2 regions of the Paenibacillus sp. FSL L8-0494 genome follow, and region 2 is predicted to be linked to the other one. Evidence: riboswitches for the same ligand, from Rfam matches in the RefSeq annotation. Region 2 holds a riboswitch; the other holds the start of a gene.
What was found. A riboswitch is a leader RNA that binds a small molecule or an ion and turns the genes downstream of it on or off. The one in region 2 is predicted to bind glycine.

Region 1: linked by a shared signal. The riboswitch ahead of NYE35_RS30555 (amino acid permease) and the one ahead of gcvT (glycine cleavage system aminomethyltransferase GcvT) in region 2 are both predicted to bind glycine.

The regions. Positions count from the first base shown of each region.
Region 1 covers NZ_JBBOPQ010000001.1:6,773,526-6,779,678, reverse strand. The annotation lists gene NYE35_RS30570 (DHA2 family efflux MFS transporter permease subunit) at 1-474, opposite strand, end outside; gene NYE35_RS30565 (TetR/AcrR family transcriptional regulator) at 641-1,195, shown strand; gene NYE35_RS30560 (DNA alkylation repair protein) at 1,266-1,973, shown strand; glycine riboswitch at 2,218-2,300, shown strand; gene NYE35_RS30555 (amino acid permease) at 2,448-3,830, shown strand; gene NYE35_RS30550 (sensor histidine kinase) at 4,152-5,369, shown strand; gene NYE35_RS30545 (DUF5643 domain-containing protein) at 5,475-6,153, opposite strand, start outside.
Region 2 covers NZ_JBBOPQ010000001.1:6,326,272-6,332,424, reverse strand. The annotation lists gene gcvPB (aminomethyl-transferring glycine dehydrogenase subunit GcvPB) at 1-940, opposite strand, end outside; gene gcvPA (aminomethyl-transferring glycine dehydrogenase subunit GcvPA) at 937-2,289, opposite strand; gene gcvT (glycine cleavage system aminomethyltransferase GcvT) at 2,397-3,509, opposite strand; glycine riboswitch at 3,696-3,794, opposite strand; gene gcvH (glycine cleavage system protein GcvH) at 4,073-4,465, shown strand; gene NYE35_RS28640 (flagellar motor protein MotB) at 4,894-5,724, opposite strand; gene NYE35_RS28635 (flagellar motor protein) at 5,721-6,153, opposite strand, start outside.

The DNA of each region.
Region 1 (6,153 bases), 450 kb from region 2:
AAAACCCGCGAGCGTTGGCCCAATAGCAGGAGCGAATATCATCGCCAGCCCAAGCAGTCCCATAGCGCTGCCACGTTTTTCAACGGGGAAGATCGCGAGCACAACACTCATCATGAGCGGCATTATAATCCCTGCACCGGCAGCTTGGATCATCCGTCCGATTAAGAGTAGACTAAAGCTCGGCGCTGCTGCACAAATTATAGAACCGATTAATAAAAATGACATGGCACTTATAAATAATTGCCGTGTTGTAAAACGTTTCATTAAATAGGCCGTAATCGGAATCAAAATCCCGTTGATCAGCATAAATCCTGTTGAAATCCATTGTACGGTTGTTGCTGTGACATCAAAAACATCCATCAAACTACTTAAGGCGACATTTAAAAGCGTCTGATTGAGTGTGGATAAGAAACAACCAAAGATTAAGATGGTTAATAAGATCCCTTTATTTATGTTCTTAGTGTCTTCTTGCATGTTGCAGTCCTCTCTTCATTGCTTTTTCGACATAGTGTCAATAAAATAAATCATATCAGGATTTAAAAAGTATTCCTATTTGCAATTTTATTGAAAATGTCGACTAATCGACAGAATAGGCAAATTAGTTGATGAAAGGCCATTTAAACGATAATAGAGGGATGAAATGACTGAACATAAAAGAGTTGACCCACGAGCCATTCGCTCAAAAAAGATGTTGAAAAACGCTGTTTTTTCATTATTGTCCGACAATGTGGAGATTTCGCAATTGACCGTCCAAAAAATCGCCAACCGCGCGGAACTAAATCGCGCAACGTTTTATTTGCATTATGAGGATATTAACGATTTATTGCGCCAGATCGTACATGAAATCTTCGATGACCTATCCATGAAGGTTGAACCGCTATTACAAATGAAGAGCAACAACGAACAGGAGCAGCTGATCACCTTTTTAAATTATTTTTTTGAATACCGGAAAGTTTTTGCTGTATTGATTGAGCATAAAGGCTTCAAAAACCACTTGACCAACCTGTTAAAAAATACTGTCGAAAAACGAAGAAACGCGAGGAACATTGACTCTACTAAGGAGGTAGTCTCCGTTGATATTATTGCAGCCTCACTACTGGGGATTATTATGTGGTGGATTAAGGATGGCAACCAATATAGCGCTGAATACATAGCGGGGCAAATTACCTTGATGTATAAAAGAAGATATTTATAAGGGCTTTTATGATATATTCAAGTAAAGTTTGAGTCCCTAGCCAATATTCATAAAAAAGGAAGTGCGAACAATGGATTTAGAAACGGTCATGCAAGAGCTTGAAGCTCTCGGCAAGGAACGCACCAAGAAAATATATCTATCCAATGGCGCGCACGAACCGCTTTTTGGTGTGGCCACAGGCCAGATGAAGCCTATCTTCAGAAAAATAAAACATAATCAACCCTTGGCCGAGCAGCTTTATGCTACGGGAAATTACGACGCTATGTATTTTGCCGGGGTGATCGCGGAGCCTAAAGCAATGTCAGAGTCGGATTTTGAGCGGTGGATTGCTGGGGCTTATTTCTATATGCTATCGGACTTTGTGGTGGCAGTAACGTTGGCGGAGACGGATATTGCGCAAGAGGTTTCTGATAAATGGATTGCAAGTGATATAGAGTTGAAAATGTCGGCGGGCTGGAACTGTTACTGCTGGCTGCTCGGAAATCGCCCGGACAGTGAATTTTCCGCAGAAAAATTGGCCGCTATGTTGGAGCTTGCTAAAAATACGATTCATGATGCCCCTGAACGAACGAAATACGCAATGAACAATTTCATCTACACTGTGGGCGTATCCTATCTGCCGCTTCATGATAAAGCGGTTGAGATTGCAAAGGAAGTTGGCCCGGTGGAAGTCCATACCGGTAGTACAAAAAGCAAGATTTTGAATGCTTCAATTAATATTCAAAAGGCAGTTGATAAATCGCAGCTGGGCTTCAAACGAAAACATGTAAGGTGTTAGTCAGTCATGGAGTGCTAAGGAGAGCGTATTGAAGGTTGTGCCTGCAGACAGAAGAATTGGCGGCTTGGCTGACAAGCCCTTAATTGTGTGCAATAAAAGTTAATGGAACAATAATAAAGCGGTAATTAATGTTATTGACAAAATATTTGACAATGATTAGTATTGAAAAATATTAAAAATGAAGTTAGCGACATAAAAATTAAATAATTCGCAAGCTATGATTGCTATGGATCACACTATAGCAGGAGCAGCTTCTGGAGAGACCGTGGGGGAATCCCCCGGCGCCGAAGGGTTCACAATCTCAGGCAAAAGGACAGAAGAGTACTAGATAATTCATTTGTTATTCTGATCATCGTCAGAATAAATAAATGTATTTTATTTATTATTCTTATACCTAAGAGATTGGAGCGTATCCAATCTCTTTTTTGTTATCATTTTCACTTGTTATTTTTTTCACATAAGGGGGAGTTCGAAATGGCAGCACAAGAATTAAAGAGAGATTTAGAGAATCGACATGTTCAGCTCATTGCGATTGGTGGAACCATCGGTACCGGATTATTTTTAGGATCTGGAAAAGCTATACAGCTGGCAGGACCATCGATCATTTTTGCTTATTTAATCGTGGGTATCGCTATTTTCTTTGTGATGAGGGCATTGGGAGAACTTCTGTTGTCAAAAGCAGGTTATCAATCTTTTACAGACATTGCCGAAGACTATCTTGGACCGCGGGCGGCGTTTGTAACTGGATGGACCTATTGGTTTTGCTGGATCATGACGGCTATGGCCGATATTATAGCTGTTGGGGTCTATGTACAATATTGGTTTGATATCCCGCAATGGATACCCGCAGTCATTTGTTTAATTATTTTATTAGGACTCAATTTATTAACTGTAAAAAGCTTTGGCGAATTGGAATTTTGGTTTGCTTTAATTAAGGTAATCACTATTCTCGCGTTAATTGCCATAGGGGTAGTTTTACTGGTGATTGGATTCAAAACAACTACCGGAACGGTTGCGCTCAGTAATATTTGGGCACATGGGGGAGTATTTCCAAACGGGATTTCCGGGTTCTTACTTTCATTTCAAATGGTTGTGTTTGCTTTTGTGGGTGTGGAATTGGTGGGGGTATCAGCAGCGGAAACATCCAATCCAGAAAAAACTATCCCATCGGCGATTAATAAAATACCTTTGCGAATTCTATTTTTCTACGTGGGTGCTATTATTGCCTTATTATGCATCAACGCTTGGACAGAACTAAACCCGGCAGAAAGTCCTTTTGTTAAAACATTTAGTTTAGTGGGGATTCCGATTGCCGCGGGGGTTATTAATTTCGTTGTATTAACTTCAGCTGCTTCCGCTTGTAACAGCGGGATGTTCTCAACAAGCCGGATTCTATACAATCTAAGCAGAAATGACCAGGCTCCAGCCAACTTTGCAAAGCTTAATAAAAATCATGTGCCAAGTAATGCTTTATTCATATCCACGCTTGTCTTATCTGTAGGGGCTTTGTTGAGTAAGCTGATTCCGGAGACGGCCTTTGGCATCGTGACAACGATTAGTGCCATTTGTTTCATCTGGGTTTGGGGCGTCGTTCTAATTTGCCATTTGCGATATAAAAAGACGAAGCCGGAATTGCAGGCCAAATCAAAATTCAAGGCACCGTTCACACCTTTTGTGAATTATGTTGTTCTAGCCTTGTTTGCAATCATACTCATAATTATGCTGTTTGCTGATGAAACTCGTCCGGCATTATTGTTGACGCCTTTATGGTTTATTTTATTATTTGTTTTGTATTCGATAAATAGAAGAAAGAGGGAAAGAGATAATAAAATAATCAGGACCGAAACACCTCTCTAGTTTATGAGGAAAGCTTTAACCGGCGCAGAAGCCGTGGTTATATTCAACCGCGACTGGGCAGGGAGCCCTTGCCGGTTTCAAGCGTTCCTACATGGACGTTTGCTTAAAGAATATGCAAAGTTAAACAGAAAACCGGAAGATACTGTTAAAATGGTATCTCCCGGTTTTTTAATTTTTTACAAACTATAATATCATCGAGTTTACAGTTTTTTTCAGTTATTGTTTATTACTATTTCAACTGATATAATTCTTATTTCGACAATAAGTTTACAAGTAAGATAACTATCGTAATGGTAAAATCAATTTAAAAGTGGTGAATTCATGAGAGAGTTCTACAGTCGGGTGAATCGAAAAACCTATTACATATTAATGTTAATGATCATCGTTCTTATGATGTTTGGATTGATACTATCTACCCTAGAGTTAGATGGGATTGATTTTGGTTATATCATTCATTTTTTATGTGTGGCGTTTCTAACGGTTTGTTTATGGATTTACCCTAAGCATGAGACACATACTTTTAGAAAGATTATCATTCTATTTGGATTTGCGTATTTTTATACGCTATTCTTTTTATATCCTCAAACATGGACTACCTATATCCTCATTTGTCTTATTCCTGCACTGTCTATTCTATTTTTTGATTTAAAATTGTTCTATTTTTCCTTCATTATAAATGGGGTACTAATGGTAATTACATTTGGCTATATCCTCTTGATTGATAGAGGGGATTTATATACATATTTACATTATGATATGCTAGGCAATTTCATTAATATAATAGCGGTTCAAGTGTTATTATTTTTCATTTTTCAAATATCATTTAAACGGATGAAAAAACAGCAGCTTTATTATGAACAATTACAGCAATCTGAGCGTTTAAAGATGGTTGGACAATTAACAGCTGCCGTTGCGCACGAAATTAGAAATCCAGTGACAGTGGTTAGAGGTTTTTTGCAGTTTTTTGATGAGGATCCTTCATTTGATGATCCTATGAAAAGAAAATTTAAATTAATGATTGATGAATTAAACACAGTAGAACAGATTATCTCGCAATTTCTAACCCTTTCAAAGCCAAATGGAGAGCAAAAATTAGAAAAAGTAGATGTGAAGGATGTACTTGAAAGTGTTACAGGATTGCTCCATTCCTACGCAATGTTATCTGATAATCAAATCGTTACCTACGTAGAAGAAGATTGCATGATTTCTATTAATAAAATTGAATTTAAGCAGCTGCTTATTAATATAATAAAAAATGCTTTAGAGGCTTCGGAAGTTGGTAAATCTGTCTCTATTATGGCGAATAGGAACAATAATTTTATTGAGATAACAATCATCGATGAAGGAAGCGGGATGTCAGAAGCAGAGGTTAAGTCGCTAGGCACTCCTTTTTATTCATTAAAAAGTAATGGAACAGGTTTAGGATTAATGATTTGCTTTAATATCGTAGAAAAATACGGCGGGGAAATTTATTATAGTAGCTCTGAAGGTAAGGGGACAACAGCTACTATCCGCTTTTTAGCTATAAATGATCAGTAATACGGAACCTTCTTTCAATTGAACAAAGGGGATTACCTCAAGCCTTCGGCGGAGAGGTAATCCCCTTTTCCTAGATATATATGTTTATGTTTGCTGCGTTAACGATTATTTTAGAGGGATTTTGATCTCCAGTTGCTTGTTATAATTTTTAACTACATTGCCTTTGGCATCTAATTTATAAGCCCCGGTGTTGCCTTTTTCAAATACGGCTTGATAAGGTCTGATAACTAGATATTCAGCGGCTGAGCGAGGTGCTTCGAACAATAAATCTTCAGAAACCGTATTTTGAGTTGCTGCAATAGAATCTCTTGCAATAGATTCTAATTTATTGCCCAGATTATCATAAATGTCATATCCTAAAGCCTGGCCTTGGGTGGCAACCCCTTTAACCGCTAAAGCGATACGCACAGAAGTCTCTCCCGCAGCAACACGGGTGGTTTTGATTTCAAATTGGTTGTCATTCTTTATAGCAGGCAGCTGAATATTACGCACTAATCCTGCTTGCTTGAGGGAAAATTTAAGTACATACGGGTTTTCGATTCCGTTAAGCTTCACATAGATACTCAATTCAGAGGAAGCCAGGCTTGCCTTTTGTTGCTCGGTTAGCCATCCGGTCTGCAATACAACAACCGCCTTGTTGGCATCTCCGTCACTGATCCAGCGTGGTGTTTTTAAATCGATGCCTCCTGGTTGAGCGAGCTTGGCGTCTATTCCCACAATAGTACCTTCTGCAAGATAGGGTTCGCCTTTATCATTTAAGGTTACTCCTGCGAGCATTCCTGAA
Region 2 (6,153 bases):
GAAGTGAGAAGCTGCTATCTTCATTCTTTACCACAGTAGGTTGTGGCAAGAATGGAATGAGGATAGATTTTACGCCGACTGGTCCGGCTCCAGGGCCGCCACCGCCATGTGGGGTGCTCATTGTCTTATGCAAGTTCAGATGCACAACGTCAAAGCCCATGTCGCCAGGGCGGGTAATGCCCATAATGGCATTGGAGTTGGCTCCATCGTAATAGAGTAAGCCCCCTGCTTCATGCACGATCTCAGCAATCTCGACAATTTGGGTCTCGAACAAGCCGAGTGTGCTTGGGTTAGTCAGCATCAGTGCGGCTGTGTCGCTACCGACGGCTGCCTTCAGTGCTTCAAGATCGACCATTCCTTTATCTGTGGAAGGGATCGTGATCGTTTCAAGTCCTGCTGCTGAGGCACTAGCAGGATTGGTTCCGTGCGAGGAATCCGGCACGATAACCTTAGTACGCGTCTCGCCGCGACTTTCATGGTAGGCGCGGATCATCATGAGGCCGGTCCATTCACCATGAGCACCTGCGGCAGGCTGTAAGGATACTGCATCCATGCCCGTCAGCGCGGACAGATCATTTTGTAGGGTATACATTAATTCAAGTGCGCCTTGAATACTTTCTTCCGGTTGGTAGGGATGAATTTTGGCGAAGCCGGAGAAGCGGGCAACATCTTCGTTAATCTTCGGATTGTATTTCATCGTGCATGAACCGAGTGGATAGAAGCCATTGTCTACACCAAAGTTGCGACGTGAAAGAGAAGTGTAGTGACGAATGACATCCACTTCCGATACTTCTGGAAGTACGACGGGTTCGCTACGGAGTAAATCCGATGGAATTAGGGATTCCAAGGTTTCTTCCTGCGGCACATCGCATAGTGGCAAAGAATAGGCCGAACGGCCCGGACGGCTTAATTCAAAAATTAGACTTTGCTCCGGTTTCATAAACAGCCCTCCAGTGCGCTAGCGAATTGGTCGATTTCGGTTTTGCTTCTTTTTTCCGTTACGGCAACCAGCATATGTCCAGCAAGTTCAGGATAATCACGACCCAGATCATAACCCCCAAGATAACCTTCCTTCAGCAGCTTCGAATTAATAGAGGCCACACTGCTGCCTTCAGGAAGCTTCACGACAAATTCGTTAAAGAATGGGGAGGAGAAGGCAAGTTCAGCACCTGTTAGTCCGCTGAGTTTATTAGCAGCGTAATGGCTTTTGCGAATATTTAGCTCGCCTACTTCACGCATGCCTTCTTTGCCCATAACGGACAAGTAGACGGATGCGCAGAGAGCCAGCAGCGCCTGATTGGAGCAGATATTCGATGTCGCTTTTTCACGACGAATATGCTGCTCACGCGCTTGAAGTGTAAGAACGAAGCCACGTTTACCGTTACGGTCTACCGTTTGGCCAACGATCCGGCCTGGCATGCGGCGCATCAGGTGATCAGCTACGGCAAAGAATCCGCAAGTTGGACCCCCGAGAGAAGCTGGAATACCAAGTGGCTGAGCATCACCCACTACGATGTCGGCTCCAAGTTTGCCCGGAGTTTCAAGTACACCTAGAGCTATTGGGTTCGCGCTGACTACAAGAAGACCTTTAACCGCGTGAATCAGCGGCTCAACCGAGCGAAGATCCTCGATGCTGCCGAAGAAGTTAGGCGATTGAATAAGCACTGCGGCAGTATCTCCATCGATAGCTTCAGCGAGTTTAGCTTGATCGGTAACACCGTCTTTATAGTCAATCTCCACCACCTCCAGACCCCAAGCATTAGCCGAAGTACATAGCACTTGGCGAGCCTCAGGATGAACGGTACGGGAGACGATTAATTTTTTGCGTTTGGTAGCACCAGCCGCGAGAACCGCTGCTTCGGATAAAGCTGTAGCGCCATCATACATACTGGCATTGGCAACTTTCATACCGGTTAGTTCGCAAATGTAGGATTGGAATTCGAAGATCGCTTGCAGCTCACCTTGGCTGATCTCCGGTTGATAAGGAGTGTAGGCAGTGTAGAATTCAGAACGGGAAATGACATGGTTGATGACCACAGGGATGTGATGATCGTATAATCCGGCGCCGAGGAAGCTGGCGTGAGAATCAAAGTCGGCATTTTGGTCAGCCAAACCTTTCATGTGGCGCAGCAGGGCGTATTCATCGAGTGGTTCAGACATCGGCATAGTGCCTTGGTAACGTACCGCTTCAGGAATATCGGAGAACAGCTCATCTATAGACTGAATCCCGACGGCCTCCATCATCTCTACGCGGTCCTGTTCTGTCATGGGCAGATAACGGTGCTTCATTAAGGTTTCACTCCTTGGCTTTTTTTAAAATATAAGAAAGTACAATTTTCACGCTATACTTTATCCTTCTATTTCTCGCTTAAAAGCTCACCGTCCTTATATGGACGCTAAAGGCGTTTATACTTGTAAAAAGGGGCCTTGATCACTACAGCCTTAAGCTGCTTGCCGCGTATCTCTACGTAAACCTCTGTGCCTATTTCACTGTAAGCAGCATCAATCAAAGCCAACCCCAGGTTCCGTTTCAGCGTAGGGGACTGTGTTCCGGTTGTGACCTCACCAATCTTAACCCCATCTGCCCAAACAGGATAATGGGAGCGTGGAATGCCTCGATCAATCATTTCTAGGCCGACAAGGCGACGGGGAATCCCAGCTTCTTTTTGCTGTATTAGTGCATCGCGTCCGATAAAGTCTATTTTGTCCAGCTTCACGAAGAACTGTACTCCTGCTTCAAGCGGGGTGATGTCAGCGGATAGTTCCTGACCGTACAGTGGTAATTTTGCCTCAAAACGCAGGGTATCCCGTGCACCCAGTCCAGCAGGTGTTAATCCGTGGGGCGCGCCTGCTGCAAGCAGTCCGTTCCATAACGTTTCTGCACCTTCCAGCGGAGCGTAAATCTCGAAGCCATCTTCACCGGTATAACCCGTACGGGAGATAAGTACCTCTACACCGCAAACGGTGGCGCGTTCGATGAAATGGAAAGGCTTGAGTGTTGAAATAGGAGCATCAGTAACTTCCGCGAGAATGGTTTCTGCCAGAGGACCCTGCAAGGCGAGCAAAAGCGTCTCGTCAGAGACATTAGTGAGCGTGACTTCGCCGAATTCAGAGGTCAAATGCTCTTGCAGCCACTGGAAGTCTTTGTCGATGTTGGAGGCATTAACGACGAGCATATAATGCCCTTCGCTTAGGCGATACACGAGTAGATCGTCGACAACTCCGCCATTTGGATAACAGAGCAGTGTATATTGTGCCGCACCATCCGTGAGACGGCTGACATCATTGGTTGTCATTTTTTGCAAAAAGGCTTCTGCACCGCTCCCAATCACCATGAATTCACCCATATGCGAGACATCGAACAGCCCAGCCTGCTGGCGAACGGCTTCATGCTCTTTTACGATACCTGTAAACTGTACTGGCAGCTCCCAGCCACCGAAGTCAATGCATCTGGATTCCGCATAAGCGGAATAGAGATCATAAAAAGGTGTTCTTCTCAAAGCATCCATGTCGTCACTCCCCTTGATCTGATTACATACGAAAAAAGGACAGGCAGAAGCAATCATGCATAAATGCACAAATCGCTTTCTGCTCTGTCCTTTGTACCTGAGAGTTACCCTGCCGTAACTAGCTTGCAGGTTTCCCCGTTGGTGATCTGACGCATCTAGCCTTGCGTCTGATGCTCTCCAGAGATACGTCCGACAAAGGTCCTTTTGCCTGAGAGATTCACCCCTGTTAGGGCTTACTCCTTCGGCGCCGTCTTCAAGTGAGACAGTCTCTCCCTATGCCATCATCCGCAACTATATTTATTTCAAATATAAGAAAGTATATGGTTCACATTATACATTATCCTTATATTTCTCCGAGAAACGGCGATTGTCTATAAAAAGACGACAACGTCGTTTCTTCTTGTATGTCTCCATTAAACGGGTATAGTCGGGCGCTGTCAACAAGAAAACGTCGAAAAAATGACAAATTTAAATTTCCTGTTAGTAATATTGACATTGTGAGCCGGGATAACTTAGGCTATAACTAAATTTAGAACTCCAAATTGGAAATGAGGCGGCTTGAAATGAGTGAAGTATTAGACAACCTTCTTTACAGCGAAGAGCATGAATGGGCACAGCAAGTAGAAGGACGAGTAGTACGTGTTGGGATTACGGACCATGCTCAGCATTTATTAGGCGACATCGTATTTGTTGAGTTTCCTGAGGTAGGATCAACCATTTCGGCCGGTGACAGCGTAGGCAGTATCGAATCCGTTAAGACGGTATCGGAATTGTATTCGCCCGTCTCTGGGACGGTTACCAAGGTGAATGATGGATTAGAAGCTAGTCCGGAGCTTATCAATGATCAGCCATATGGCGGGGGTTGGATTTTTGAGATTGAAGTTGATGGAGAATATGCTGATGCTGTAAAAGGTCTGTTAGATGCAGCCGGTTATAGCGCGTTAGTTGCTGAATAATTGGAAATTGGGGACGGGAAATAGTCTGATCAAGTGTGATGTTTTTAGCAGCAAGTTTCTGCGATTTGGGGACTTGCTGTTTGTGTTTCTTATGTAGATTGTGCGAGTATTCGTAAACCCAATCGAGTGGTTTGAGGGTCTAGTGGAGTATGGAATTAGGGAAAACCTCCCTCATTTTAGACGATTATAGCTTGAGAGTTAGGGTTTTAGGGAATTCCTCCCTAATCATCTCGGTAAAACCACTATTTCAGACTAAAAAGAGTAATAATCAGGGAGTAATTCCCTCATTCCGCGATTGGATACGATAATAGGTGAATAATCAGGGAGGTTTTCCCTAATTAAATTGGATGAAGCCCCTTGTTAGCTCAATGTGGTAATTGCAAAGGCTCCTGCCGCCGAACTTAGCTCTGAGCGCAAACAACTATATTTTATTCCACCTCTTGAAGCTGTCGAAGTACAATGATCTCTACGCGTCGATTTTTTTGTTTGCCTGCTACCGTAGTATTATCTGCTGTTGGTCGGGTATCGGCATAACCTGCATATTGAAAAGTGTCCGGGTTCAGTCCTTCATTATCTAAGAAAAAGCGCAGCACAGAAAGCGCACGAGCACCCGATAGCTCCCAATTGTCGTTATAACGGGAAGCTGATGACACTGGTGTATTATCCGTATGTCCTTCAATGCTGATCGTTGCCCCGATATCTTTGAATAAGCCTGACAACTGCTGAAGAGCAGGAAGGGCTGGTGACTTCACATCTGCTTTACCCACATCAAAAAGAAAACGGTCGCTGAGCGTGATTTCTATGCCCTGCGGTTTGTCGGCTACAAATATTTGTTCACCGAGATTATTCTCCTCCACATAGTGGGTGATCACACCCATTAACTCAGCAAGCTTCGCCTCTTGTTCTCGAAAAGCCAACTCCCGTGCTGAAGGTGTTTCATTCTCCGTTTGTTTATCAGAACCGTCATTTGGTTTTGCAGTTGCGTTCCCATTCCCATCTGTACTCTCTGGTTTGTTGTCAGGGGTCTTTCCAGCATCTAAAATACCATCTCCGCCTTCAAGAACAGTGCTGCTCGACTTGAAAGTCTGGGATAAAGAGCCGGTTACGATATTGTATTTGTCAGTGTCCAGGCTGCTCATCGCATACAATATAACGAAAAATATAAGTAAAAGCGTAATTAGATCTGCGTAAGTAATCATCCAACGATCACGGCTTTCTCGATTCTCTACCCGCCGTTTGCGCCGGTCTCTTTGTCTCATATAAAACCTCTTGCTTCTGCACGGTCATCTGTGGTGGTGTCTGAAATGAAGGAGTTCAGTTTTTTACGCACCAGCAACGGATGATCCCCGTTTTGTAGAGAAAGAATGCCTACTAGCAGCATCTCCATGCTATGCAGCTCACTTTGGCTGCGGGATTTGATTTTGGAAGCAATGGGTAAAAATATTAGATTAGCGATGGCTACTCCGTACAGTGTTGCAGTGAACGCTACTGCGATAGAGGTACCTAGATTTGATGGGTCTGTAAGGTTGCCCAGTACCCTAATGAGTCCCATAACTGTACCGATGATCCCCATCGTTGGAGCATATCCACCAGCGGCTTCAAAAATCTTGGCGTAGCTTTCATGCTTCAATTCTTTCGCATCCATTTCCAATTCCAAAATCTGTCTTACCTGCTCAGGGTCAGTGCCA